2 linked regions of the Agarilytica rhodophyticola genome follow. The protein of the gene in region 1 binds, or shares a complex with, the protein of each later gene. Links are inferred from orthologs where the notes say so. Each region holds a gene or a part of one and is shown on either strand. Other genes may lie near its edges.

The links.
Region 2: the proteins of fliM (region 1) and cheY are in contact, whole or in part, in a crystal structure (PDB 1F4V), measured with the Escherichia coli proteins. The link is inferred for Agarilytica rhodophyticola from one-to-one orthologs.

What each region holds. Positions count from the first base shown.
Region 1 is NZ_CP020038.1:4,240,704-4,256,280, forward strand. The notes cover bases 2-2,944. They hold fliM (flagellar motor switch protein FliM), read right to left. Parts: upstream 2,001-2,944; coding sequence 1,002-2,000; downstream 2-1,001. Other genes in these bases: fliO (flagellar biosynthetic protein FliO), read right to left, coding at 2-531; fliN (flagellar motor switch protein FliN), read right to left, coding at 559-1,002; BVC89_RS17785 (flagellar basal body-associated FliL family protein), read right to left, coding at 2,036-2,560. In the rest of the region: more of fliO, read right to left, coding at 1-1; BVC89_RS17790 (flagellar hook-length control protein FliK), read right to left, coding at 3,002-4,447; BVC89_RS17795 (Hpt domain-containing protein), read right to left, coding at 4,611-4,949; BVC89_RS17800 (SpoIIE family protein phosphatase), read right to left, coding at 5,101-6,810; BVC89_RS17805 (STAS domain-containing protein), read right to left, coding at 6,839-7,147; BVC89_RS17810 (protein-glutamate methylesterase/protein-glutamine glutaminase), read right to left, coding at 7,207-8,271; chemoreceptor glutamine deamidase CheD, read right to left, coding at 8,305-8,940; BVC89_RS17820 (CheR family methyltransferase), read right to left, coding at 8,940-9,794; BVC89_RS17825 (methyl-accepting chemotaxis protein), read right to left, coding at 10,206-12,947; BVC89_RS17830 (chemotaxis protein CheW), read right to left, coding at 12,966-13,535; BVC89_RS17835 (chemotaxis protein CheA), read right to left, coding at 13,556-15,577. UniProt on the Escherichia coli protein: FliM is one of three proteins (FliG, FliN, FliM) that forms the rotor-mounted switch complex (C ring), located at the base of the basal body.
Region 2 is NZ_CP020038.1:2,758,483-2,773,940, forward strand. Bases 6,441-9,264 are described here. They hold cheY (chemotaxis response regulator CheY), read left to right. Parts: upstream 6,441-7,571; coding sequence 7,572-7,958; downstream 7,959-9,264. Other genes in these bases: BVC89_RS11755 (MinD/ParA family ATP-binding protein), read left to right, coding at 6,441-6,485; BVC89_RS11760 (RNA polymerase sigma factor FliA), read left to right, coding at 6,526-7,242; BVC89_RS11770 (protein phosphatase CheZ), read left to right, coding at 7,983-8,783; BVC89_RS11775 (chemotaxis protein CheA), read left to right, coding at 8,794-9,264. Also shown: BVC89_RS11740 (transglutaminase-like domain-containing protein), read right to left, coding at 8-1,126; flagellar biosynthesis protein FlhA, read left to right, coding at 1,595-3,835; flagellar biosynthesis GTPase FlhF, read left to right, coding at 3,894-5,381; more of BVC89_RS11755, read left to right, coding at 5,655-6,440; more of BVC89_RS11775, read left to right, coding at 9,265-11,049; BVC89_RS11780 (protein-glutamate methylesterase/protein-glutamine glutaminase), read left to right, coding at 11,127-12,200; BVC89_RS11785 (flagellar motor protein), read left to right, coding at 12,657-13,397; BVC89_RS11790 (flagellar motor protein MotB), read left to right, coding at 13,410-14,339; BVC89_RS11795 (ParA family protein), read left to right, coding at 15,005-15,458. UniProt on the Escherichia coli protein: Involved in the transmission of sensory signals from the chemoreceptors to the flagellar motors.

The sequences.
Region 1 (15,577 bases):
CCCCAATGGATAACTACCGATGCGCTCTGCTTTTGGAGTTTCTGAGGTACTTTTTTCTAAATCTCCTGTCGGAATATTGACAACATTTCTCTCGTGGCCAGGGTATTTTTCATCAGCGCCCATACTAGTGATATGAGAAGAAGTGTGAGAAGAAGTATGGTGGCTATCTTCAGCAAAAGTATATTCCTGATCAAAGACATGTAAACAAGAAACTTGGTTTGAGCAAACACCTAGCAGTATTTTTTTACCCTCCACTTCTAATAATACCGCTTTTTCTCGTGTCCCTAACATTAGCGACGCGGAAACTTTCATATTTTTTTGCTGTAAAATCGCTCCTGCACCTAATTTTTTAGCCAGCCATGCCAAAGCAAAAATCATTGTAGTAACAAAGAGCAAACCAATAATAACTTGTGACATCATTGGAATTGTTTGCAATGCATTTAACTCATTTGTACTTTCCAATGCGTTTGTATAATCATTGACAAGAAATTGAACAATCATCGCAATGACGTAAATGTTATACTGTGTCATCTCACCGGCTCTCTTTCTATTACGGTATTAACGTAGCTTTTTAATCCGCTCAGATGGGCTAATCACATCCGTCATACGAATACCAAACTTTTCATTCACTACAACCACTTCACCATGTGCAATCAAGGTACCGTTAACTAATACATCTAAGGGCTCTCCCGCCAGCCGATCTAGCTCTACTACAGAACCTTGGTTAAGCTGTAGAAGATTGCGAATAGTAATTGAAGTGCTGCCTACTTCCATAGCGATAGAGACGGGAATATCTAAGATAACATCTAAATCTGGATTACCTTCTGCACCGCCACTTTGGCCTGAATCACCGAAATCTTCAAAGTCTACAGAATCGACCGCATCTTGCCCCTCTTCTTCTTGTTGGGTACTCTCTTCATTAGCTTGTTGTTCCATTGCCGCCGCCCAGTCGTCGGCCATGTCATCCTGGTTGGAGCTATCTTCATTATCTTCATCACTCATTACTCGTCTCCTTCAGAATCATCGCCTTTAATGGTAGCGGGAGTTAAAATGATTTCAGAAACTTTGAGAGCTAGATTATCGTTAGATTGCCCTAAAGTTGCTTTAAAAAAAGGAATACCATTGGCGGTTGCTACATGAACATCCGGCATATTGACAGGGATAATATCTCCCGTTCGTAGGTCCACAATATCGCGTAGCGGAATTTCTCTTCGCACGATATCGCATTCGAGATTAATATGTGCATCTAGAACATCCTCACGAAGCGCTTTGGCCCAACGATCATCCTTCTCGTCTGTATCAGACTGTAAACCTGCATCGAGCACATCGCGAATAGGTTCGACCATGGAGTAAGGCATAGTTACGTGCAACTCTCCCCCGCCACCATCAAGCTCTACATGAAATGTACTGACGACCACCACTTCGCTGGGACTGACAATATTCGCCATGGAAGGATTAACCTCTGAATTTATATATTCAAAGGTAATTTCTTTTACGGCTTTCCAAGCTTCGCGTAAATCAATGAATACTTGTTCCAGTACCATTTGTACCACGCGTAATTCTGTGGGGGTAAATTCACGACCTTCAATTTTTGCGTGGCGTCCATCCCCGCCGAAAAAGTTATCCACTAATTTAAAGACTAACTTAGCATCTAAAATAATAAGAGCCGTTCCTCTTAGCGGGCGAAATTTCACCATATTTAAACTTGTAGGAACATAAAGGGTATGAACGTATTCGCCAAACTTTTGAATTTGAATTCCACCAACAGAAACATCCGCTGTTCGTCTTAATAAATTGAACATACTAATGCGCGTATAACGGGCAAAACGTTCATTTAACATTTCCAAAGTGGGCATACGCCCGCGTACGATACGATCCTGGCTGGTCAGGTCATAGGAGGCAACACCTTCGCCACCCTCTTCACCTTCTGTTTCAACATCGCCATCGTCGACACCATGTAATAAGGCATCAATTTCATCTTGTGATAATAAGTCTTGCACGGCCTACTCTTCGCTGTAATCTTCAATAAATAGTTTTATTGCATCACTAAATTGGTAAATAGCACTTGTTCAATACCGGGCTCCCCCGTCTCTTTCTCCATTAAACGCTGTAGTTCTTGTAAACACTGCACTCGCAACAATTCCTTGCCCTCCGCCGTTTGAATTTCTTCAAATAACTGCCCACCAATTAACATCACCAGAGCATTGCGAATCATCGGCATATGCGTTTCGATATTGGCAACAACAGCTTCACTTCGAGTTAGCAAGGTAATTTCAGCTTGCATAAGCCTTTGTCTTCCTCTTGAATCAAAGGACACAATAATTGGCGGTTTAAGTGCGTAATATATTGCCGGCGCCATAACTTCTTCTACTTCCTCTTCGCCGCCCTCACCTTCTGCTGCCATTTCCTCTTTATCACCCGTCATAGATAGAACAGCTAATGTGCCGCCAACTGATGCACCAATTAAAACTATTGCCAAGACTACAAGTAAAATTATTTTCTTTTTACCTGATCCAGCATCAGCTTCGCCTTCGCCGTCTTTTTCTTGCTCTTCTGCCATGTCAAATATTCGTCATAACGTTTTTATTAACCAAAAAAGCAAGAGATATGCCAGAGGTCTGACTATACTTTTTGCTCATTATGTTTTAACTCAGACATTATTATTCCGGCGGCAATATATGTCCGGTTAATAGCGATGGATGGATGCACTGCCGCGTGTCGATAGATTCGCGCTAGCTCCTTGAAATCAAGCCGTTTAACACAATAGCGCTGTATTTTAAGATACGACAGATAAATATATCAGGACAATATATTTAGCCACCAGACTAATCGTATGGTAAAGAAAATTACAATGACACTAACGTTAGCACTTTTTTCAAGTACTAACGCAATGAATATTACGAAAGATAGTAGGTAGTATATTTATTTAGAAGCGCTCTTGAGGCGTTTTTAGAACGGGTACATCTAAAATTAAGTGTTAGTAAGAATTTTTCTAAGCAACTTAAACATAATGATCAACACCGTATTCATGGTGTATTTGTATACTTGGCACATCAGTATCCTCATCTTGGATGCTACTAGCCAATTGTCCTTTTGCATGACCACCTTCGCCCTCTTGTTGACTACCAAATTGATCCGATGAATCACCAGAGATATCAACATTCACGAGATTTAGTCCTTGCTCGTCAAGTAATTCGCGGAGCCTAGCTTGTGCTTGGTCTAAAGAATCGCGTACTTGGGCATTTGTCGCTACGAAACTCACACTTGCTTGATCTTGGCTAACACTGACTTTGACTTGTAACGGGCCTAGCTCAGGTGGATCTAACTGCAACTCTGCAAATTTAATATTTTGCGAAGCCATCATTGCAGATCGCTCAGCTACCATATTGCTCCAACCACTTTGGCCAAAAGTAATATTTACAGGCAATTGCACACGTCCAGTTTTTGACGATAAGAGGTTGGATGTATCTGTGCCTGACCCTGTGATGGTATGATTAACAAATGCATGAATATTGGCATTTTTATTTAGTGACGATTCTACTCGACCATCTTTAAGAGATGTTGTTAATTCATTGTTTACCGTCACAACATCTTTTTGCAATAAAAGGTTCTTCTCCATATTGGAGACACCAACGCTAGTACTAGTATCTGCTTTTAATTGTGGTTTATCACTAGGTTCGAGAATAACAACGTTTTTTTCAACCAAAGGTTGAGAACCAATACCAGGAAGGTTTTGTTTTACACTGGTATTACTCTGGGTAAGTGGAAATTGACTTGGTGTTAACGCCTTAGATTGTAAGTCTAGCGTACTCTGTTGTGAGGCTATTTGCACATTATTTGAGTGAGTCAATGTTTGTTTCTGGGGATCAATAATTTGCGAAGTCTGTGCCTCCTGCGATAACACTCTATCGACAGTAGGAGCACTGGCCGTTAACGCATTCGAGTTAAGCTCAAGTTCACTGGCATTGATACCAGTACTTAGAGGCGATCTAGTGGTTTCGACTTGGGTGTTAATATTTAATGTGATGTCATCTGTCACATCGACAGCAGTCAAAGCCACCTCTTCAGCCTCGTCAACATTAGTGTCAGCAGAATTCTCATCCAAGGAAGTAGCTCGTTTATCTTTTGCAGCGTCAGTTTGGGCACCTGCAGACTCATCAGAATCCTTATCAGATGTATCATTACTTTTACTATCGGCAGCAACTTCTTTTGTAGTATTATCGCTCTCGCTTTGCTCCACAGAATTATCTTTTCGATCTGTCTCAGCGGGTTTTTTGTCTGCTGTATTATTGTCAGAGCGTTCTACCTTATTTTTTTTGGTTTGAGAGTCCATCGCCTGTTTGAAACCATCATTAGAACTCTGATTTAAATTGGGTTCTGCGCGTTGGGATTGAATAATAATTTGTTCTTGCTCATTGAGATTCACCAAAGGCAATAGCGGATTCATTTTTATCCCTCACAATATAAATAATAATACGAAAGTATAATTTCACTGCTTCACATGATGCACAGCTCGTTGCTCACATTATTAAGGGAGCAAAGCTTGTGCCATATTCATATTGTGGAAGAGGCTATGAATAAGCCCATAAATAGGCCTTAGGTGATAATGCTCAAACAAGGTCTTTCAAAATCAACTCGACAGCGGCAAACTCTTGCTCAATTGCGGCGATTTGTTGCATAGCATTTTCAACCTTGCCTTGGCGCGCCTGTCTCTCCATCTCTTCACAAAGATCCGCCAGAGGGTTTATGCCAAGATTGCGACTGCTTCCTTTAAGGCCGTGAGCTTGATGACACAGCTCTGTCATATCGTTTTTCTCAAAGGCAACGGCTAGAGCAGCCAAGCGCGGCTGAGAGTCATTGAGGTAGGTAGAAATAAGTTCGCTAAATTTCTCGCCGAGTAACTCTTGTAACATAGCGAGATTGTCGCGATCAATCCTGTTGTGTGACATGATATTTGCGGTTTAAATTTTTATATGAGGATTTATTGTTGGATCAACTCTACATTTTCTCGGCGTGCCTGCTGTCTTATCCTATCTATGTGCTATGTGCATACGTACTAGCAAACCGACTCAAGTAGAAATAGTGCCATATATAAAACGACTAGTCTTCACGCTCCCAGTAATACACCACTTCGATATCGTTACCCGGTTCATGGATTTCTATACTTTTGGTGAGCGATTGTATCAGGCTGAGCCCACGTCCATAAAGGTTCTGGCTAACACCTTTATTCTCGGTTTTTTTAACAGTAAAGCCCTCACCTGAATCTTTCACTCGAATATTAAGATAGCCACCATTGCCATTGGCAGTATGAGAAAGCTGAAAACTGACCTTCCCTGCAACCAGTTCCTGCAATCGTTTTGTGCGCTCGTTGTAGTAAGAAGCAAAGCCTCCTGGGGAGGACTTCAGTTCGGATTTTAGACCGAGAACACCATGCTCAAGGGCATTGGAATATAGTTCAGCAAGCACCGTGTATAGGGGGGTTCGATGTTGCCTTAGACCTGGCACCTCAGAAATAATATTCATTAATAGTGGCAGTGGATCGAACTCTTTGAGGCTATTTTCAGGCAAATCAAAATTCATATACCAGTCGGAGAGACAGCCTTGATTTTTTTCCATAAATTGGTCGACTTTCGCGACAACATCCACATCTTGCATCTCAATTTCGACCAGTGACATATCATCATCTTTCTCCGTTGAGCCAATGTGTGCTTGCACATTATTTAACACCTTATCGAATAAATCCTTATCTCCGATATTATCGTAAAAAATTTGGTGTAAATTCTCTTCGCCGAACATTTCGCCCGCTTGATTTCTCGCTTCAAAGGCACCGTCTGACCACATATACAAACGATCACCATAATCCAGCTGGAAGGTTTGACTTTCGCCATTAAAACTCTTACTCGGCAGCACGCCTAATGGTAAGTTTTTAGATGCCAAAAGTTCATATTTTCCTGTGCTTTTCAAATACAGAAAGGCCTCGGGCAAGCCGCCATTCCATACTTTGATGCGCCGCTCCTTGAAATTGATATCGACACAAATGGCGCAACAGAAAAAACCTATTGGCAAAATGTCGTTTAACTTTTGATTAATTTCTCGCAAGATATCAGACATACTGAAACCCTTGCGCACCATACCGTAGAAAGTTGACGCCAACGGCATAGAGCCAATGGCCGCTGGTAGGCCGTGCCCTGTAAAGTCGCCTAACATGACGACCATGTTACCATTGGGACTGAATTCAGAAACCAGGACATCGCCGTTAAACACAGCCAAGGGCGACATGTAATGACGAATGTTGCCCATATCCAGGCAACCTGTCGGTGCAATTTTATCGAATACTTGTTTAGCGACGGTTTGTTCTTGAATTAGATGGCGGTTGTGCTCTTCAATCTGCGCTTTTTGATTTAACAAAGTGGTGTGCATTCTTCGAAGACGACCAAACGACTTAATCTTCGATTGCAATACCACTGGATTATATGGTTTAGGAATAAAATCATCGCCACCGGCTTCTAGACATTCGACCAAGTCGGCCTGATCTTTTAACGATGTCAGAAAGATAATGGGCACCATATCCTCATTGCCCATGTCCCGTATTTTCCTGGCAGCTTCAATGCCTCCCATATTTGGCATCAGAACATCCAGCAGCACCACGTCAGGGGACTTCTCCTGAAAAGCAGTAAGTGCCTGTTCGCCGTCGGCTACACCAATAGGGATATGGCCAGCTTTGGCGACAATGGTTTCAAGAATAAATCGATCAGATGCAGAATCCTCTGCAATAAGAATTTTAAGAGAATCTTGAGGCTCGTTATTCAACGTCTATCCCCTGCTTTCCTGCGGCCTATTACTCGATGACAAACAGTTGCTCAAAGCTGGAAATGGCAAATATTTTCTTTACTTCTGGCGAACAATTATCAATAACAATATTGGCTTTATCTCCACCTGCGTGATCACGTAATACGAGCAACATACCTAAGGCCGAACTATCCAAATGAACGGTTTCTGCCAAATCAACTACGTAGCGCTGAATATTATCGGAATCAACATTTTCGAAGCTACGTCTAAACTGTTCTAGAGAAGAGGCATCGAATCGTCCTTCAATAGATATTGTTAACGCTTCACCATTATCAGAAAGACATGATGTTATCGACATATAAAACGTATCCTAAGTTAGAATTCAATTATTACGCTTACTAAAAGCATAGCTCAATTTTATCTAAAGGCTACAGATAATATTTCCGAAGCCACTCGATTAAGTGGCAATATTTTTTCTGCTCCCCCAATTTTAACAGCATGCCCAGGCATTCCCCAAACCACACTAGAAGCCTCATCTTGAGCAACGGTCACGCAATTTGCCTGTTTCATACGCAGCAATGCCTCTGACCCATCAGCTCCCATGCCTGTTAGCAGCACCCCCATGGTATTTCTGCCACCAGACGCTTCCAGTACGGAATCATATAACACTTCCACAGATGGCATATGTCGATTAACTGGTCCGCTATTGTCGAGTTTACAGATATAAGATCCAGCCGCCAAGACAACTTTTAAATGTGCATCTCCCGGAGCAATATAAGCACAACCAGATTTAATCGGCTGACCATCCTCTGCTTGGTAAACATTGATCTTCGATGCATTATCTACTCTGCGAGCAAAAGACGCACTGAAGGTCCCGGGAATATGCTGGGCGATTACGATTGCCGGTGAATTTTCAGGTAAACATGTTATCACTTCTTTAATCGCTTCAGTACCACCAGTAGACGCTCCTATTGCACAAAGAAAATCGGTACGCAAACACTTGCGCCCGATCAAAGAATTATTTCTTTTTGCCTCCTCGACCAGCTTTTCTTTTTCCCTTTTAGTAGCTTTAGGTCGAACATTGGCACGTGATGCATGCCAGACTTTCTCAAGAATGGTTTGACGACAACTCTCCAATCCTCCAGAGCCATCGCTTTTGGGCTTAGGAACAAAATCCACCGCGCCATGCTCAAGGGCCTCTAAAGTGACCGGTGCTCCCTGCTGCGTCAGTGTGGAAATCATAACCACTGGCATAGGCCTTAAACGCATCAGGTTTTGTAAAAACATAATGCCGTTCATTTTAGGCATTTCGATATCGAGAGTGAGAACATCAGGGTTGTGCTTCTTGATGAGATCACGAGCCTGATAGGCATCCTCAGCAGCGGCAACAACCTTAAAGCGTGAATCAGACTCGAAAATTTCCGTCAGCAATGCACGAATAAGGGCAGAGTCATCGATGATTAATACCTTCACAGCACACATGTTAAATATCTTCTCTTGTCTAAAAAAAATTGATTAAAATAATTCCACATCGCCACTGGTATCGGGTTTTTTGTTCATGGAGTCATAGTATTCTTTCTCACGACGCTGAATGGTGTCGTTATTTTGCGTTTGCAAACGTTTTAACTTGACTGACCCGGTATCAGGGAAATACATTACTTTACGTGGGCAAGTACTACCCACATCTTGCGCGTCTATAGAAAGCCCTTCTTGGTGAAGAAAATTGGTCACAAAATCGATATTGCGGGCTCCCACATCAATAGAGGAAAAATTAGCCATCACCTTACCGCCACCAAATATCTTTATCTCAAAGTTACTTTTGTTACCACCTTGCTTCAGTATTTCATTGACCAGGTATTCCATCGCCCAGTTGCCATAGGCCAACTCGGCTGAAATGGCTGCAGATGCAGCCTGCCCATCTTGTATCGGCAGCATAAAATGATTCATACCACCAACGCCTATTCTCTTATCTCGAATACATGCTGAAATACAAGAACCCAACACGGTTACGATAATTTCACCCGTCTTACTAACATAGCACTCCCCCGGTTTTATTTTTGCCGTCGGCATTTTCATCCGCGGATCCCAATAACGATTAATATGCTCAAAGCCGGGAAGTGTGGGCGTTGTTATTTTTTGTTTTAGTGACATTATCTATTTCTCTCATAAATCGTTCGTCCTAGTGATGTAAAACGATCGGTAACATTATGAAGGCTCTCAGAGTGGCCAATAAATAGTTTGCCATTCGTTGTGAGAATATTGGCATAACGATCGAACAGTTTCTTTTGAGTATCAATATTGAAGTAAATAACCACGTTACGACAAAAGATTACATCGAACTGTCCTTTCATCGGCCAGTCATGCAAGAGATTTAATTGATTAAACTGAATTCGGCTTTGTATTTCAGGCTTCACTTGGCCACTACCATCAGCCTTATTAAAGTTAATGTATTTTTTATATTGGCTGGGGATACCATCAACCCTATCCTCTGCATAATGGCCAGCCCTAGCGGTAGCCACAACATTGGAGTCGAGGTCGGTCGCCAGAATTTTTACATCCCATTTTCTAATGTGAGTGAAATGATCTAACACCATCGAAATGGAATAAGGCTCCTCACCCGTAGAACAACCAGCAGACCAGATACGAATTCTACGTGTGCCAGCATTCTTTTTTATAAGGTCTGGAATAACAGTTTCGTTGAGATATTCAAAGTGATGATTTTCTCGAAAGAATGAAGTTAGATTAGTAGTAATAGCGTTAATGAAATCAGTAAGTTCTGTATTGCCTTCACTCTCGATAAGATCGCAATAGCTTGAAAAACTATTAAGTTTAAGGGCTCGCAAACGTCTAACGATGCGGCTATAAACCATATTTTTCTTTTGATCACTAAGGGTAATACCAGTAAGATTAAACGCGATCTTTTGAATACGACGAAAGTCCTTGTCCATCATATTGTATTCGCGTGACGGAGGGCTATCAGTATTTTTAGCGGGGGCAGAATTCATAATTTTAACCAACGTCCTGATACTATTTTTATATCTTAAAGAACAGGACGTTGGGCTAAGCTTGATCAATCTAGAGTTTTATAATATTTGGCTAATTACATCTTTCATTCTTATTAATACTAAATAGCCAATATTAATCTACTACGCCTCTATCCATTTAAGACACTAATTTTGATACGTTTAAAATATTTAATCAAAAGTACAACTAAAAACTACTACGCACTAGTGACTGTAATATTATTTTCCTTGAAAACTAAATATTCCAGCATACATATAGACAAAGTAAAAGCCCGAAATATTCTATTAGTATTATATGTTTATCACTTTATAGTATCTCTTTAGAAAGTGTTAAGCGCTTGCTGCAACCTTTTAATTTAAGATCTTACAAAAAGCACTTAACACATTTAGGAATTAAAACTCTTCCCACTCATCATGAGAACCGGAAGAACCACTAGAATGACTGGTTGATGAACTGCTTGCTGCAGGCCGCGACGGCGTTTTAGAGAACGAAGCTGGAGCAGAGGCCACTGGAGCTGCCGCAGGAGCACCACCACCTCCGCCGAGCGAATCACCGTGACTGAAAAACTCAACAACACTCTTCATAGAGCGTGCTTGATCCGACATTGCCTGACCGGCTGCAGATGCCTCCTCAACCAGGGCCGCATTTTGCTGTGTCATTTCGTCCATCTGGGTTATTGCCGTATTCACCTGTTCGATACCTGCGGATTGTTCTTTTGCTGCGCCGGCGATTTCTTGCATCATCACAGTCACTTCATCAACAGAAGTAACAATTTTTGCAAGTACTTCCCCTGAATGGTTGACCAAGGAAGTACCATCTTCTACTTTGGAAACACTATCTCGAATCAAGTCTTTAATTTCTTTTGCTGCACCGGCCGAACGTTGCGCTAGGTTCCGTACCTCTCCGGCCACAACTGCGAATCCTCGACCCTGCTCACCAGCTCTTGCTGCTTCCACTGCGGCGTTAAGTGCTAATAGATTCGTTTGGAAAGCAATTTCATCAATCACACTAATGATGTCGCTAATTTTCTTACTCGATTTATTTATCTCTTCCATTGCCGACACTGCATTTTCTACAACACCGCCTCCGTCTCTCGCTAACATTTGTGCATCCACCGTCATGGCGTTAGCTTTCTCAGCATTTTCGGCACTTTGTTTAACAGCAGCGGTCATTTCTTCCATACTCGCTGCTGTCTCTTCTAATGACGAAGCTTGTGACTCTGTCCTATGACTTAAATCAGCATTACCTTGTGCGATTTCATCGGCGGATAAGCCTATAGAGTCGGCTGACATGCGAATATTGGCAATAACCTCTGTTAGTTTTTCTGCCGTAGCATTGGCATCATTTTTCAGTTGCCCAAATGAGCCCTGATAGTCACGGGTAATACGCTCATTAAGGTTACCCTTAGCTATGGATCCAAGCATCCTAACAATATCATTGAGGGCAATTTCCATTGTACTCACAAGATTATTAATGCCTTTACTAAGATTATGGAAAAAGCCTTCTTTACCATCCATTGAAATATGTTGCGAAAAACTACCTTCACTGGCAGCGGCTATAACACTATCAATCTCTCTCTCCATCGCCATTTCTGCAGTTCTATCATTCCATTCAACCACCGTTCCCACACGTTCATTATCTTGATAAACAGGGTTGGCAATCACGGTAAAAGTGCGTCCACCTACTTCAGCTTTACCGTTAAATACACCGCGCATATCACGTAATAGGTTACGTTGATGGCTGGGATCTTTATGGAAGACATCAATGTTCACGCCCATAAGTTTACTAACATCAAATGAAGGTAGGTCTTTTTTGATATCAGACTCTGCCCTTTGCATCATACCTTGGACAGCTTTATTCATATAAATAATATGCGCATCTTCATCGGCAATCATAACGTTAGCGGTTACATTATCGAGCGCTTGTTTGACACGCTCATTTTCAGCAGCCAAACGTCGTTCTTCTTTTTGCTGTGCTAACGCTTCCGTCTTATCGTTCCATTCAACAACAGTGCCAATAAATTTACCGTCCTCGTCATGCAGTGGCGTTGCGATTAAACCAAAAGTTAGTCCTGACAGTGGTAAGTCAGCGCGATAACTCTTGGTTAAGCTTTTAAGAAGGTTACGTTGGTGAGAAGGGTTTTTATGGAAAATATCTACATTAGTCCCCAGTAGTTGGCTACTGTTGAAATTAGGCAATTGCTCCCGAATTTCATTCTCACGGTTACGCATCATTTCTCTAACCGCACTATTCATATAAGTAATTGTCATGTCTTCGTTAGCAAGCATGACTGAGGTATCGCAAACATCTAAGGCCTGGCGAATACGTAAATTCTCCTGCGCGACTTCTCGTTCTTTCTTCTCACGGTTGACCCGTTCGGTTTTATCTTCCCATTCAACTAAGGTACCAATACGCTCACCATTTGCGTCTGTCCAGGGAGTGGCAATAAGACCAAAAGTTAGACTTCCTAATTCAAGGTCTGTTTTATACGGCTCTCGCAAATTTCGTAACATTCCGCGTTGGTGCTCGGGCCGTTGATGAAAATCATCAACACAAGTACCTATCAATGATTTAACATTAAAATTCGGCAATTCCTTGCGCAAAGAAGATTCATTTTTCTTCAACATTTCTGTCACTGTCTCATTCATATAGACAATGTTGCAATCGTTATCTGCCAGCATAACATTCGCCTGGCATAGTTCTAATGCCTTAGCTTTATCCGCCAAGCGTTTAGCATCAGTAATATCAGTAGCAAATTTAACAACTTTATAAGGCCGGCCTGTTTCGTCCCGCAAAGGATTATAGGATGCCTTAATCCAAACTTCTTTGTTGTTTTTACCAAGGCGTCGAAATTCGGAAACGAAGCATTCACCGCTCGCCAAACGCTGCCAAAAATTTTGATATTCCGGGCTATTACGTGTTTTATCGTCGATAAATATGCTGTGATGTTTACCTTGCACTTCATCTAAACGATATCCCATGGTGTTTAAAAAATTGTTGTTGGCGTGCAAGATATTGCCGGAAGTATCGAATTCAATAACAGCCTGTGTATTGTTGACCGCCTCCATTTTAGCTGCAAGTTCTTTGCACTCTTGAGAGTTTCCACTCATTGATTCTTTTAGTTTGTTAAACATACTTATGGCACCATCAAATTATTGTTCAGCATTTTCAATTTGTTGACTAATAGCTGTCATATTAGGAATTTCGTCCATGGAAAGCAGTCGATCTATATCCAGCAAAATCACCATTTTCTCATCCACATTGACTAACCCTTTAATAAATTCCGTATTTAGTGAATTACCAATATCCGGTGCTGTCCTCATATCTTTTTCTGCAAGCGAATATACATCGGAAACGGCGTCAACGACGATACCCATCACTCGCTCACCTTGATCAGTAGAAACTTTCAGCACAATTACCACTGTAATCGGCGTGTACTCAATACTTTCCATACCAAAGCATTGTCGTAGATCAATAATAGGAACAATCGTACCACGCAGATTAATTACGCCTTTTATATGAGCAGGTGCATTAGGAATTGGGGTTGCGGACTCCCAGCCTCTAATCTCTTGAACACATAAAATATCGACTCCATACTCTTCACCAGCAACGATGAAAGTTAAAAACTGATCTGTTTCATCTGACTCAAATTCCATACCCGTATGTGAGTTTATACTGCGTACAGAATCGCTGGCGGATGAGTTGTCATTTTGTATCTGCATAAAAACCTCTACAAACCCACTTACTGTATAAGATGGTTTTGGTTAGAAACATTGGCCTGTGTGGCGGCGTTAATTAATAAACTACTCTCTTCAGCTAAGCGGGCAATACCGGGAATATCTACAATAAGTGCGACCGTACCATCGCCAAGAATTGTTGCTCCTGAAATACCTTCCACTCGTTGATAATTATGTTCAAGGCTTTTAATGACCACTTGCTGTTGCGCTAGTAATTCATCTACGATAATACCAACCTTATCCCCCTCTGATTCGACCACAACCATTAGGGAGCCTTCTAAATCGTAATTATCGACTTCAATATTAAATACTTTAGCGAGTTGTAAAATAGGAACATATTCATCACGTAACCTGAATACATCACTGCCACCAGCAACTTTGTTGATATATTCTGATTTACATTGGAGAGATTCGACAATGGACACAATGGGGAAAATATATGTTTCTTTACCGACTCTCACTAGCTGGCCATCCAATATAGCCAAAGTTAGAGGTAAACGAATAGTAATGGTAGAGCCTTGATTCACTTCAGAGGTAATATCAATGGCGCCATTTAGTGCTTGAATATTTCTTTTTACCACATCCATGCCGACGCCGCGTCCAGAGACATCACTAATTTGCTTGGCGGTGGAAAATCCAGGCTGAAAAATTAAGTCAAAAGCCTGCTCATTAGTTAAGGATTCTGCCTCTGATGCCGTGATAACTTCTTTTTCAATCGCTTTTTGTTTCAGAGATTCTGGATCTAAACCTTTACCATCATCGACAACTTCAATCACTACGTTGCCACCTTGGTGATACGCATTTAGTGTGACATTACCTTGTTCAGGTTTGCCTTTTTGCCGTCTTTCCTCTGGCGTTTCGACACCATGATCAACTGCGTTTCGCACTAAGTGAACCAGAGGATCACCAATTTTTTCTAGTACTGTTTTATCCAGCTCTGTTTGATCACCTAAAATCTCTAGGTTCAAATCTTTATTTAGAGATTGGCTCAAATCTCTCACCATTCTCGGAAAGCGACTAAAGACAAAGCTAATGGGCAACATCCTTATGCGCATAACACTTTCTTGCAATTCTCTAGTATTTTGCTCTAGCTGGCCAAGACCTTCCAACAATTTAGGTAAGCGTTCAAGATCAAAGTCAGAACCTAACTGACCTAACATAGACTGGGTAATAACCAGCTCACCAACCATATTAATTAGATTATCTACCTTATCGATACCCACTCTAATCGAGGATGATTCCGCATTAGCTTTTTTAGCAGGAGCCTTCGGTTTTTGCGCAGTTTTAGGCTTGGCTGCGGCAGCTTTTGTGGTCGCTGTATTTGCAGCCGCTTCAGTGGTCGTTTCCTGTTCCGAGGTTTTTTGCAATTCCTCAGTAAATAGACCTGAAACAGATTTTACTTCTAACTCTGAATCATCTTTGACCCACTCAAATGCTTTTTCTATTTTCTCTTTATCATCATCTTTAGCATCGAGTAGAACTATCCACCTTAGATAACACAACTCGGGATCAATGGAACTAAACTCGGGAAATTGGGAGCTTGCGGTAATGGATTTTATTTTACCGATTTCTGTTAGTGCCTGAAAAATCTTTAAGGGATCATTACCTGTTCTTAAAATTTCAACTCCAGGAACAAAATCAATTGACCAGAAAGTTTCAATATCATCGTCATTACTATTTTGCTCAGGCTCTTTAGTTGCATTTTCGCTAACTGCTTGCACCTCTGTACTTTCTTCCATAGCACCAGGCGAAGAGGCTTTTATAACAACTTCTGATTCATCGATTACCCAGGCAAATATTTCTTCTATCTGGCTAAGTTCAGCGTCTGTTGATAACTCTATTTCCCAGTATAAATAGCTTGCTTCAGGTTCTAACTTATCGAGCAAAGGAAGCTCATCTGTTTTAGCAGAGCATTTCATCTCACCTAGCTCATTTAACTCATTAATTAAGCGTAGGGAATCATTACCCGTTTTAAGCACATCTCTACCAGGACGAAACAAAATATGCCAGCAAGGTATTTCAGCCGG
Region 2 (15,458 bases), 1.5 Mb from region 1 along the record:
TAACACATCAGTGCGCACCTGCTAACGCATTTAACTTGCGTTGATAGCGAAGTTTGTATTCTTCTGACTCAGCTAATTCCATAGACTTCCTAAGTGCTTTTTTAGAATTCTCTATATCATTCTCATAATAGTACGCGACAGCTAAGCCGTGGTAAAAATCTGGTTCTAATTTGTGAATTTTAATTGCAGCCTTAAATAAAGCCACGGCCTTGTCATATCGTTTGGCTTCTAGCTCAGTGTTGGCTAATTTTTCCAAGTAGTAAGGGTTCTTGCGTGCATATTTTTCGGCTCTTTTGGCATATGCCTGAGACTTGGTTTCATCCCCTAACTCTGAATAGAGGATATAAATATTACCGATAGCGGATCTATTCTTGGAGTTGTATTTCAATGCTGCTAAGTAGGCTTCTTCTGCAGCTTTGAAATCACCCAAACGTTTGTATGCCACGCCTAAATTCGACCATACAAAATCAAGTTTTTTATGTGTTTTGATCGATTTTTTAAAGTAGGCGACGGCCATAGAGTATTTTTTCTGATTGAGGTAGGCGACTCCCAAGTTATTATAATATTCAGCTTTTGCTTGGGCATCTGTAATCATTTTTGATACCACTTTGCTATCGCCAATCTGGTCAAAATAAGCTTGGTTGAACTCCACCAGAACTTTCGCCCGAGGTAAACTGACCACCACATTAACGTGCCCTGGCACTTCATAAAAGCCGTCGCGTCGGCGCCATTGACGCTCAAGGTTTACTGTTTGATAACGGGCCCTTATTCCTACATATCGTGCGGTAGCGATAAATAAATTGGCCAATGAAATACAGTTGCCAGAACCGTTATAGAATGTTTCTATGGCTGACGCTGTGAAATATGCATTATATCGAATATTGTATTGGGCGGGATCATAGAGGAGAGTGTGTAGAGCTAGGAGGCGTTGTCTTTTGCTGGGGAGAACTTTAATTTTTTCATCGAGGAGCGTTTTAATTTCACTATTTAATGCCAATACATCGACATCTTCCACGATAATATTTTGATTTTGATCGGGTAGAGGCTCTTCGATGTTTACCGCTACCACTTGAGTCGCCATCAGCAGTAACAAACTCACCACCGGTGTGAATTTTACATAAGACATGGCTATCACCTCCAGGTTTATAATTTTTTTGAGCGTAACCCTGTGCTGACATAGATATATATTATATAGCCTGTTATATCTATCTCTTGTTGTCGTAGTTTACCTCAATTTATAGACTTTTGTCGCACCCAATTAGTTGCACTTAACTATTCGTTTTTTCATATCAGCAATCAATAACATCGCGATAACTTGAGTTGCGGTTGAGGTAGGAGCATGAAGCTTTTCGTCATAATAAATAAAAATGCAAGCCAGGGATGGCTTGCTCATTGGCCTTAGGCCAATGCGAATCGTCCAATGCCAGCAAAATCACACTTTTGCGTAAAGCATTTGGCGATGACTTATGACCCAAAGGCAGGAAGCCTTTGGTCATAATAAATAAAAAGTCAGGTATAGATTTTGCGATAGGTTTTGTAAAAGTAGGGAATACCGCCCGTATGCGTCAATAAAATGACTTTTACAGAGAAAGATATGGCTGAACCTTTTTTCCAACATTTAAAATCCTTACCTGCAAGCATGTCCGCAGACAATGCTTGGCAAAATGTTAAAGGTTTAAGCCGAGGTAATTTGAGTGTACCAATACTGCTATTAATGCTGCTTGGTATGATGATGTTACCTCTGCCTCCTTTCATGTTGGATGCATTTTTTTCTTTTAATATTGCTTTATCTATAGTTGTTCTTTTAGTAGCTGTGTACGCCTTGCGTCCACTAGATTTTGCTGTATTTCCTACCATTTTGCTAATTGCTACCTTACTGCGTTTGGCTTTAAACGTTGCCTCCACCAGGGTGGTGTTACTGCGTGGGCATGAAGGTGGTGACGCTGCTGGCAAGGTTATACAAGCTTTTGGTGAAGTTGTGATTGGTGGTAATTATGCGGTAGGTCTAGTGGTGTTTATTATCCTCATTATTATCAACTTTGTTGTCGTAACTAAAGGTGCTGGGCGGATTTCAGAGGTGAGTGCGCGTTTTACTCTGGATGCCATGCCTGGCAAGCAGATGGCTATAGATGCCGACCTCAATGCTGGTATTATCGATCAAGATGAAGCCAGAACTCGCCGCGCTGATGTGGCGGCAGAAGCTGATTTTTACGGTGCTATGGATGGCGCAAGTAAATTTGTGCGCGGTGACTCTATTGCCGGTATTTTAATTCTTATTATCAATATTGTCGGTGGACTTGCTGTGGGTATGGCGCAGCACGACCTCGAGTTTGCCGATGCTACGCAAAAATACGTGCTGTTAACTATTGGTGATGGATTAGTAGCTCAAATTCCTTCCCTTTTGCTGTCTGTCGCGGCGGCAATTATGGTAACCCGTGTTAACAGCTCTGAAGATATGAATCGCCAAGTACTTTCGCAGATGTTTGAATCTCCGAAAGCTCTAGCGGTAGCCGCTGCGATCTTATTTTTAATGGGGATTATTCCAGGAATGCCCCATATTCCTTTCTTAGGATTAGCAATTATCTGTGCTTTTTTGGCTTACTACATCCATTACCGTAAGCAAGTAGAGGTGGTTGAAGAAGGAGGCTTTGTTGGTAAAAAAATAGGTGGCGAACCACATGCTAAAGACATTGGTGGCAATGTCAGCCCTGCACCAGCACTTGAAAACCACGCGAGTCCAGCGCCTGCGGAGCAAAGTGAAGTGAGTTGGAATGATGTTCAGCCAGTTGACATCATTGGTCTGGAGGTCGGTTACCGTCTTATCCCTTTGGTAGATAAATCACAAAATGGCGAGCTATTAGGGCGCATTAAGGGCGTTCGTAAAAAACTGTCGCAGGATCTGGGTTTTCTTATTCCAGCCGTCCATATCCGCGATAACCTAGACCTGCTCCCAAGCGCTTATGGCATTACTTTGATGGGGGTGATGGTGGGAGAAGGAGAGGTTTTTCCCGATAAATTTTTAGCGATTAATCCAGGGCAGGTATTTGGTAAGCTCGATGGTGTTAAGACTGTTGATCCTGCGTTTGGTTTGGAAGCGGTATGGATTGATGAGAGTAAGAAAGATCAGGCACAAACCCTAGGTTATACTGTGGTTGATCCCAGTACTGTTGTTGCTACCCATCTTAACCAAATTATTCAGGCACATACCCATGAGTTACTCGGCCATGAAGAAGTGCAAAAATGGTTGGATTTACTCGCGGAAAAATCGCCTAAGTTGGTGGAAGAGTTAATACCCAATACTATTGGTATTAATCAGTTACTTAAAACCTTACAGTCATTGTTAAAAGAACAAGTTCCCATTCGTGACATGCGCACTATTGCCGAAGCGTTGGCAGCTAATGCAAGTAAAAACTCTGATATTAATACTCTTACCGCGATTGCTCGTGCCGCACTTTCCCGTCAGATTGTTCAGAACATTGTAGGACAAGAAAATAACTTACCAGTTATTACTTTGGATTCCGCGCTGGAACAGTTGTTGCTTCAGTCAGTACAGCAAGCACAAAAAGCTGGCGCGGGTGAAAATGCATTTATCGAACCGCAGTTGGCAGAGCGATTAAATAATGCTTTGGTAAATGCGGCTAAGCAACAAGAAATCAAGGGTAAAGTAATTGTGTTGTTAGTATCCGCACCAATACGTCATTTGTTATATCAGTTTGTGCAATTCAATATTCGAGATATGCATGTATTGGCATATAACGAAGTGCCGGACAACAAGCAAATTACCATTGAAGCAAGTGTTGGTGACGAAGTTTTAAATACTAAACCATCGCGTTGACACTCAATAAGCTAATACCCAATAACTGGGCCTACATGAACAACGTGGGAGTATATGGATGAAGACAGATAATACAAATAAACTTGTTAAGCGATTTGTTGCTCCAACAATGACTCGAGCACTGGAATTAGTGCAGCAAGAGTTAGGGCCTGAAGCTGTTATTCTATCCAGTAAGCGCTTGAGTAAAGGTGTAGAAATTGTCACATCCTTAGAGCCAGATTTACCTACCAGAGGAATCGAATCTCGTCGCCAGTTTGGTCAGAAATTTGACGCAGACGTTGACACTGCTTTCTCCAGTGACGAAGCATGGCAAGAGCAAGCTGGTATAGAAAAAGCTGCGGCATTTTATGGCGGTACCACTGAGCATAATGCTGAACAGTTCTCATCTAAGTCGCCTGAGCAACTAGCAAAAGAGATAGAAATAGCGCGCGAGAAAATGTTTGCTGCAAAAAGAAAAGCTCAGCAGCAGGCCCAACAGCAGGTAGATATTAATCAAAATCTTCATGCTCAAAGTGCGACAAAACCAACACTGTCGTTTGAGCCGCTGACAAATAGTACAGCGTCTGTTAACGGACGTGAAAGCTTCTCTGAAACTCTAAGCACTGTGACCCAAGAAGAAAAACAACAATTAGAGTCGTTAAAAAATGATATTGCAGATATGCGTATGTTGTTAGAGCAGCAACTCTGGCAAATGTCAGATAACCGCCAACAACTAACAACGGTTTACGCCCCGCAACAAGTGACATTGCCCAACCATTTTACTGTAGTGACAAAACATTTAAGCAAGTTAGGTTTGAGTGAAGAATTAGTGGATGAACTGGTAGCAGGAATTGGACATCAATTAAGGGCAAACCAAGCGTGGCGAGAATGTGTGGGCTTGTTATCTAAGCGTTTGCCGATCTGTCAACAAAGTATTCTGGATCGCCCTGGTATCTACGCTTTTTTAGGGCAGACTGGTGTCGGCAAGACCACTACTATTGCTAAGCTTGCGGCACAATATGTGTTGCGTCACGGTGCGGGCAAAGTGGCTCTTGTTACTACCGATACTTATCGAGTGGGCGCATTTGACCAACTACGTACTATGGGAAAGATTCTTAATGTTCCTGTTAAAGTCGTGGATTCGGAAAATAGCTTACTCTCGGTATTAGCATCTTTACGGCAGTTCCCACTCATACTGATTGATACAGCAGGTTTTCGTCTAGGTGATCCACTTTTAAAATCTCAACTTGCACAATTAGAATCAAGCCCGAGTATCCATCGTGTATTAGTTGTGTCATGTAACAGTCAAACTGCCACCATGAAAGCATCACTTCATGCTCATAAAGGTTCCCGTGGCTTATACGCCTGTGTGTTAACAAAACTTGATGAGTCGGCAAGTATCGGTGAAGCATTAAGTGTTGTTATTAAAGAGAATCTTCCCATTGCTTACACTACCGATGGACAGAATATTCCAAAAGATATTACGCAAGCTAGCGCCCATGGGTTAGTGGCAAAGGCAATTAAAGTTGTTAAAACCCAGGCATTATCTGGCGAACATTCTGCTTGACCTTATCCATACAGAGGAAAGCTATAAAGACGAGGGAGAAAAAGTGGCGAGTTTTGCTAAAATTAAGAAATCAGTTTGCGTTTTTTTTGTTGTGTGGGGCGCCATACCCAAACGATGAAACTGCATCAGCATTATCTAAATATATTTTATTATAAACATTAAAAGATAAAAATTATCAAGATCTAAAAAAGTGATTTTAATAGTTGAAAATACATTTTTTATAAAATGATAGTTTAAATAGTTATAGAAAATACATTCTATTGTGAGCCGTATATGACATTACATCACCCAATCAAAGTTATCGCTGTTACTGGTGGTAAAGGTGGCGTTGGTAAAACTAATTTATCTGTTAATTTAAGTATTGCTTTGGCGCAATTACGTCGTCGTGTCGTGCTTATGGATGCTGACTTGGGTTTAGCTAATGTCGATGTCTTACTCGGTTTACAAGCTCAACATACGATTGCTGATGTGTTAGATGGTAGCCATAGTTTACGAGATGTTATGATCAATGGCCCTGGAGGCATAAAAGTAGTGCCTGCATCGTCGGGTATTCAGCAAATGGCGAGTTTAACTCCTCAGGAGCATGCTGCGCTAATCCATGCTTTCAGCGAACTCAGTGATCAGTTAGATGCTCTGATTATCGATACTGCCGCTGGTATATCCGATACCGTAGTAAGTTTTGTTAGTGCCGCGCAGGAGGTGATCGTCGTTGTCTGTGACGAGCCCTCATCGATTACAGACGCATATGCATTAATAAAATTGCTCAATGCTGAATACGATATCTTTCGCTTTCGTGTCGTTGCTAATATGACGCGCAGTAATCAGGAAGGTATAAACCTATTTTCTAAACTGAATACCGTTTGTGAGCGTTTTATCGATGCTTCTTTGCAGTACATGGGCAATATTCCCTTTGATGAAAATGTCCGCAAGGCTATTCAGAAACGTCAGCCTATCATTCAGTTTGCGCCCCGCAGTAAGGCGGCAAGTGCAATTAAAACCCTTGCCCAAAAAGTTGATGACTGGCCAGTGCAAACGCTGCCTCGTGGGCACTTAGAGTTCTTTATTGAGCGGCTTTTACAAACTTCGAATGCTAGCGGCATGTAGTTGAGGCGTATTAATGACAGGGTATACAGCTGAAAACTTAATGGTATACGAGCAGACCAAAAGCAGGTCGTCGAATATCCAGGTTGAGGAGTATGCGCCACTGGTAAAACGTATTGCCCACCACATGATGGCTCGAATGCCTTCGTCGGTACAAGTGGATGATTTAATACAAGCTGGAATGATTGGCTTAATTGAAGCGTCACAGAAGTATGATGGTAGTAAGGGCGCCAGTTTTGAGACCTACGCAGGTATTCGTATTCGCGGTGCGATTGTGGATGAGATGAGGCGAGGGGACTGGGCGCCGCGCTCTGTGCATCGTAACAGTCGACGCGTTGCAGACGCCATTAATTCAATTGAAAAGCGAACGGGACGTGATGCTAGTGATACTGAAATTGCCGAAGAAATGCATGTCTCTTTAGACGAGTACTATGAAATAGCCAAAGATAGCGTGTCTACGCGTTTGTTTAGCTTTGACGAAGCCTATGAAGAGGATGAAAGTAAAATCCTGCACTCTGACAATGAAGCCCTTGACGGTCCCTCAGAAAAGGTTCATCAGCGAGCTATGCGAGAAGCGCTAGTGATGGCGATAGATGGGCTGCCCGAGCGAGAAAAGCTGGTATTGTCTTTATACTACGAACAAGAGCTAAATTTGAAAGAAATAGGCATGGTGCTTGAAGTTTCAGAATCTCGTATTAGTCAGATACACAGCCAAGCTGCGGCTCGTCTACGGGCGAGACTAAAAGACTGGATATCATAGCATCATCACACATCAGCATATCTCCCTTCAAGGTATTTAACTGCATTAAAACCCTTTCCCAAAATTTTAAATATTACGCCAATGATGTGCAAACTTTTGGGGTAATAAGAAGTTGAGAGATGTTTATATAGGAACTAAAAGTCATTTCCAAATTAAAAAACTGGATGACTGGCTACAAGCAGCTAGACTTGATATGAGGAACAGCGTTGAACTGCAAATCAATGTCTGCTAAGCCGTTGGTTTTTTGTAAAGGGATCTGGCCTATACGAGCAGTCATTTATTGTAGAACTGTTCGACAAAATCCTGGTAGCAGAAATTTGGAGGTTGTGTTGGATAAAAATATGAAAATTCTCATTGTTGATGACTTTTCGACAATGCGTCGCATCATCAAAAACTTGTTGCGAGACCTTGGCTTTACTAATACTCAGGAAGCAGATGATGGCTCAACTGCTTTGCCTATGTTGCGGGGTGGAGATTTCGATTTTCTAGTCACCGACTGGAATATGCCTGGCATGACCGGGATAGAATTGCTCAAAGAGGTACGAGCTGACGGCAAGCTCGTGTCGTTGCCTGTGCTTATGGTAACAGCGGAAGCCAAACGTGACCAAATTATTGAGGCGGCACAAGCTGGGGTAAATGGGTATGTTGTGAAACCTTTTACTGCTCAGGTGTTGAAAGAGAAAATCGACAAGATTTTTGAACGAGTCGATGGTTAACAACTACTACATATAGGTTGCTTAATGGAAAACACTGAACCATTGCAAGATGATCAGCAGTTTGTAGCTAGTCTTCAAGATTGTGCAAATCAGCTGGTTGAAAAGCTACAAGCAGATAATTACGACGAGGCTTCGGAGCTGATTCACAACCTCGTTGAAGCACGTAACAGCCATATTTTTCGCTCAGTCGGACAGCTTACACGAGGCTTACACGACGCTATCGTAAACTTTCATGTCGACTCCGAACTTGATCAGCCATCGGGTTCAGGCAGCGATGTTGAAATTAGCGATGCATCTGACCGCTTACAGTACGTGATGAACTTAACTCAAGATGCTGCCGATAAAACCATGGATAAGGTAGAAGCTGCTGCTCCTATTGCAATGAACCTAGGTGAGGAGTCGGCAAAATTAAAAGAAGAGTGGAAGCGTTTAAAGCGTCGCGAAATAGATAAAGATGAATTTAAGGTATTGTACGACCGCATCGATGGATTTCTAGATAAGATGGGAGATGGTACCGAAGAACTTAATAAACATTTACAAGACATTATTCTTGAGCAAGGCTTTCAGGATTTGACAGGTCAGGTATTGAAAAAAGTTATTGGCCTGGTAAGTGATGTTGAAAAAGAGCTTGTTAACCTGATGAGAATTGCATGCCAGGTAGAAGAAGTGACGGGCCTTGCTGATAACGAAAAGCTAGAGCCAGAAAATGTGCACAGTCGAGCTGCTGGCGAGGGGGTTGGGCCGCAAATTCATGCGGATAAGTTGTCGGACGTTGCGTCCAGCCAAGATGAAGTTGATGATTTGCTTTCTAGTTTAGGGTTTTGAGGAGCGCTGAATGAGTTTTGGCGATGATGAAGAGATCCTTCAAGACTTCTTAGTTGAAGCGGGGGAAATAATCGAGTTGCTTTCCGAGCAACTTGTCGATCTTGAACAACGACCAGATGATATCGATCTACTTAACGCAATATTTCGCGGGTTTCACACAGTTAAAGGTGGTGCAGGATTTTTGCAGTTGAACGCGATGGTAGACTGTTGTCATATCACAGAAAACCTATTCGATATTTTACGCAATGGCAAACGGGCGGTAACACCAGAATTAATGGATGTGGTGTTACAAGCGCTGGATACGGTAACGAACCAATTCTCACAGATTACCAATCGTGAAGAACCTTCACCAGCAGACCCGGCATTGATTAAGCAGTTAGAGCGTCTAGTATCCTTAGAAGATCTCAATGGTGATGACGGTGGCGGTGACGAGGAATCTGCGCCACCTGCTCCTGAGGCAGGCTCGCAAGCAGAGCCTGCTAGTGATGATAAAATTAATATCACTGATGATGAATTCGAAGAATATCTCGATGCTATCGATGAAAAAGAAGGAGCAAATGCGCAAGCCAGCTCGCAAACGGCCGATTCTGATAACGACGATATTTCAGAAGATGAGTTCGAGGCTCTACTCGATAAATTACACGGCAGTGGCAGCCCAGGTGCCTCTCAAGCGGATAAACCTGCTACCTCATCATCTGCTGATGGTAATAAAGATATTACTGAAGATGAATTTGAAGATTTACTTGATAAGTTACATGGCAGCGGTAAAGCGCCTTCTGCACCCTCTGCGAGTGAAACTGAAAGTGCGCCTTCTGCTGATAATAATGGTGCTGGTAAGCAATCTGGCGACGATAACCTTATTACAGACTCCGAATTCGAAGACTTATTAGATCAGCTACATGGTAAAGGCAAAGGCCCTGAAACTGCTGCTAAGCCTAAACCTGCGGCCAAATCAAAGCCCGATGCTGCTGCTAAGAAAGATAAAATAGTTGCAGCGCCCCCTAAGGCTGCCAAACCTCCTGAGCCCGCGGCCAAGCCTGAACCACCCAAGCGGGAGCCAGCTGGAGGCGGGCAAAATAATGCAGCGCCAGCAGAAACGACCGTTAGGGTCGATACCCAGCGCCTAGACGATATTATGAATATGGTCGGTGAGTTAGTATTGGTGCGTAATCGACTTGTTCGACTAGGACTTGAGAGTCCTGATGAACCAATGCAAAAAGCGGTTGCCAACTTAGATGTGGTCACTGGAGATCTACAATCGGCCGTCATGAAAACACGTATGCAGCCGATCAAAAAAGTCTTTGGACGCTTTCCGAGAGTTGTAAGAGACTTGGCCCGTAATCTTAAAAAAGAAATTAGTTTAGAGTTGCAAGGTGAAGAAACGGATCTGGATAAAAACCTCGTTGAGGCATTGGCAGATCCTCTAGTCCACTTGGTGAGAAACTCTGTGGATCACGGTATTGAGTTACCTACTATCCGGGAAGAAAAAGGCAAGCCGCGAGAAGGTAAAGTGGTGCTTGCTGCAGAACAAGAAGGTGACCATATCTTACTATCGATTACCGACGACGGTGCAGGTATGGATCCGGATGCATTGCGCAATAAAGCTGTAGAAAAAGGTGTTTTAGATTCGGATGCCGCCGCTCGTCTGACAGATGTAGAGGCCTATAATTTAATTTTTGCTCCAGGCTTTTCTACCAAAACTGAAATTTCCGATGTCTCCGGTCGCGGTGTTGGCATGGACGTTGTGAAAACTAAAATTACCCAGCTTAATGGCTCAATTGAGATTAGTTCTAAAATAGGTGAGGGCACACGCTTTGTTATTAAAGTGCCACTGACATTGGCAATTATGCCCACCTTAATGATTCAGCTTGGGAATCAAACATTTGCGTTACCCTTGGTGAGTGTCAACGAAATTTTTAATATGGATCTGGCGAAAAGTAATATTGTCGATGGGCAAGAATGTATCACCATTCGTGAGAAGGCCATCCCCATGTTTTACTTGAAAAATTGGTTGGTGAAAAATAATTTCATACAGCAAGTTGAGGATATGGAAGGACATGTTGTTATTGTTTCGGTTGGAACTCAACGAGTAGGTTTTGTCGTCGACCAGCTTATTGGTCAAGAAGAAGTTGTGATTAAACCTCTTGGACGTATGTTGCAGGGAACTCCTGGAATGGCCGGAGCAACCATTACTGGAGACGGTACCATAGCACTTATTTTGGATGTACCAAGTATGTTAAAAGAATATGTTGGCAGTGCCGCTTAAGGCTTGTTAATAGGTTCTAAGTAGATAGGTAGTAATCATATAGATAAACTCCTTAACTGTTAAACCTAGGAGAAATGGTGCCATACAGTGTTTTAGTCGTCGATGACTCTCATTTTTTTCAAATGAGATTGAAAGATATTATCAATGAGCACAAAGATCTGAACGTGGTTGGTGTTGCCACTAACGGACAAGAAGCGATTGATATGACGGCAAAGCTAAAACCTGATGTAATATCGATGGACTACGAAATGCCTTTTTTAGACGGCATATCTGCGGTTAAAGCTATTATGGCAGAAATACCGACACCGATAATTATGTTTTCCTCAATGACTTACGAAGGTGCTAAAATTACTCTCGACGCTCTAGATGCTGGTGCCGTTGACTTTATGAATAAAAATTTTGCTGAAGTGTCATCAAACTCGGCAATTTTTAAGAAAAAATTTCACGAAAAGCTCATTGTTTTTGCGCAAAGAGGGTATAAAAAATCCCCTAGTCGTTCGTCTTCTTTTATTACTGCTCCAAGAACACCGCCTCTTGTTGATACCTCCACACGATCTATTGTAAGAAATGATAGCAAGCGTTTAAAAGGTAAAATTAAACTCATAGCAATAGGTGCATCAACAGGAGGGCCGGTAGCAGTAGCTGATATTGTCACAGGCTTAAAAGGTAAGGTTTCAATACCGATTCTTATTATTCAACACATGCCGGAGAATTTTACTCGTGCCTTTGCTGAGCGTCTTGACAGGTCGACTCCACTCACGGTCAAAGAAGCTGAAAATGGCGATATGTTAAAAAAAGGTCATGTATTAGTAGCGCCAGGAGGTAAGCAATTGATGGTCGATCGTTCTGGTAACTCTATTAAAATTGTCGCCGGTGATAATCGTGTTAACTATAAGCCTTGTGTTGATATTACCTTTGCATCTGCGGCAATTGCCTATGGCAGCGCTGTGCTGGGAATTGTGTTGACCGGTATGGGATCTGATGGTTGTGAAGGGGCGCGCTTGTTAAAAGATAAAGGCTCAACTATATGGAGTCAAGATGAAGACAGCTGCGTTGTATACGGAATGCCGGCGGCGGTGGCGAAGTCTAATATTTCCAGTTGCATTTTGCCCTTGAAAGATATTGCCCAGAAAATAGTGGATAGTGTTTAGGAACCTCTGATTAACCTCGTATAGTTTCTGGCTTACAGGCGTTGCCGAGATCAAGGCGCCTCTTGCAGGCAATGTCTAGACCTTGGCAAAAGAGGCAACACAGAGATCGGTAACGCCTGCAAGCCCCGTAGGGCGTGGCTAAAATGTGTTTATGCTGTGTTGGACTTCTTGCTAAGGGCTACGGCCATTAGCGGCGAAGCCCGCCTTGCCTAAACACATTTTAGACTCACGCAGAAATCATTCGTGGTTAATCAGAGGTTCCTTTAACATGTTATTTTTCAATTAAACTTCTATAATAAATGTTAACCCAGCTGACGAATATGCCTTGTCGACATACTCGTCTGTCATCTCTTAACGTACAGCGGAATTAATTTTCGCACGAGAATTTTGTAATTAAGTCGTCTTAATTAACAAAAGGTTCCCTATATTACTTCCTCGCGGGCGGAATATACAACTGTGGATGTGTTGAGTTTTATTGGTGTTATTATTGGTTTTGCTGCACTTCTTGGTGGAAATTTCCTAGAGGGGGGCTCATGGTCTTCCCTGGTAAATGGCCCTGCGGCGATTATTGTTTTTGGCGGGACCCTTGGTGCGGCGATACTACAAACACCTGTTAGCGGTTTAAAACGAGCGTTATCCTTATTTAAATGGATCGTAAAGCCTCCTCATCAAAAGTTTAAGCAAGGCATTAAACATGTTGTGTCATGGGCCATTGCTGCTAGGCGAGATGGCCTATTGGGCTTAGAAAATATTTCAGAGAAGGAAAAGGATCGTTTTTCACGCAAAGGCTTGCAGCTATTAGTTGATGGTAGTGAGCCCGATGTTATTCGCCATGTTATGGAAACCGATCTTATTGTTGCCGAGCAGAGAGATAACGACGCGGTACAATTTTATGAAAGCATGGGAGGCTATGCGCCGACTATTGGTATTATCGGTGCTGTTATGGGTTTAATCCATGTGATGCGTCATTTAGCCGATCCTTCACAGCTTGGACCCGGTATAGCAGTAGCATTTGTTGCCACTATTTACGGTGTTGCTTTAGCTAATCTTTTTTTATTGCCAATAGCTAATAAACTCAGAGCTTGTATTAAACAGCAATCCCAGTATCGTGAGTTAATTATCGAGGGCATTATTGCTATTGCTGATGGTGAAAACCCCAAATCTATCGAAATGAAGTTGAGTGGGTATTTGCATTAGAGGTGCCTATTAATGATTCGCCGCAGCCCAATTGAGACCAAAGTTAATCATGAGCGATGGTTGATATCTTACGCTGATTTTATCACCTTATTATTTGGTTTCTTTGTGGTGATGTATTCTATTTCACAAGTTAATGAAAATAAGTATAAAGTATTGTCGGATACATTAGAGTCTACATTTTCTAATATTGTTGATAGTGGTATAAAAGACACTGACTCAAATGATATTGAAGGCTTTAACAACAATAGTAATTTAGCTGAATTAACCGAATTATCAGAGCGGCTAAAAGAATCACTATCCTCCCTTATTGATGATGATGCGGTAAGTGTTTTTGCCAATGAGGAGTGGGTAGAAATAACATTGAATGCTAATATCCTATTTACTAGTGGCAATGCAGAGTTAGCTAAAGATGCCAAAAAGCTTTTGACATCTGTGGCTGATATATTAGTTCCCTATGACAATGCCATTGCTATTGCCGGTCATACAGATAATTTACCTATAAGTAATACGCGTTTTCAAAATAATTGGGCATTATCATCAGCAAGAGCGGTTTCCGTCGTTAATCTTATGTCTTTTCAGGGGATAAATCCTGAGCGTTTGTCGGCGGTGGGTTACGGCGAGTACCGACCCATCGTAAGTAACGATACTGCCCAGGGCCGTATACAAAATCGTCGTGTGGTATTAAGGGTGGGACGTGATGCCGCAACCACTAATATCTTGCCGTTAGAGCATTATGTTAATGCACAACATGATGATACTGATAAAGGTGGAGCTCAGAAAAAAATCACACTTGAACTACCCTCTGAAAGGCGTGAAAGTGTCACACCTAGACCGCGTCCAACTGCCTCAGAAAATGCTGTTAAACCTGTAAGGTTAAAAGGCGGTGGATTGCTCTTTAGCCGCGACCCTAATCTTCCTCGTAATAATCCTCCTGTAGAATAAAGTCACAATTGGTCTAAGAAATGCTTAACAATTATTGCAATGGAACTTAATAATAGTGGATAGTACTTTTTATTATAAATAAAAACCTTTAAGTTCTTTTTATTTAAAAAACTGCGTAACAGCTTGATATATTAGTTGTTCTGAGGAAAAAGCTTGCCGCTGTTATTATTTTGCCAGATGTCTTTTTTAATCTTTGTCTACAGCAAGTCGCGTAAACGCCGATAACAAGAGAAGAAAAGACATGAAAACAGGTTCTAACTAAGAGTATATGCTTAGTCTTTAAGAGCATATGCACTTAATTAAAATTTTTATTGGTATCCCCAGCTTATCTGGAGTTCTATAATTGAAAGTAGATTCTAAAATGATAGCAAGGCTTTGGGGTGTGAAGGTGGCCCATAGATATAGGTCTAGATGAGGGACGCTATATACTAATGTGGCAGAAATAAAGAGAACACATCAATACCAGACCTTCGGAGGCAAGACCTCATTGCCGCTTGAAGGTATCTTGATGCTGCTGACGGTATCTTGATGCCGCTTGAAGGCAGACCAACGCAGAGCGTACATGGATGTATTCACCGCGAGTATGGTAATGGTGTGTATTCTTCCCAAGTGTCTTGGTAGTAATTTATTGTGTTAATAGGATAAGCACTCAATAGGTAAATCGCGTGCAAGTGTGGACAGTCTCAAATCAAAAAGGTGGTGTTGGCAAGACCACGACGACCGTAGCTTTAGGTGGTATTGCTGCTGAGTCTGGCCTGCGCGTCTTGCTTATAGACCTAGACCCTCACGGCTCGCTAACTTCCTACTTTCGGCATGACCCCGATAGTTTAAGCCAGGGTGTATATACTTTATTTACCGAGAGAAAAAAACTGTCGCACAGTATTATTAGTGGTCTTATTCTTTCTACTCCTCACCAGGATATAAGCCTGTTACCTGCCACTACACCTTTAGCAACACTTGAACGGCAGGGTATCGGAGATGGAATGGGGTTGGTAATAAGTAAGGTGCTTTCTTTCGTTGCTTACGACTTTGATCTCGTCATTATCGATTGTCCGCCACAACTGGGCGTGCTGATGGTAAATGCCTTGGTGGCCTGTGAAGAACTTATTATTCCTGTAC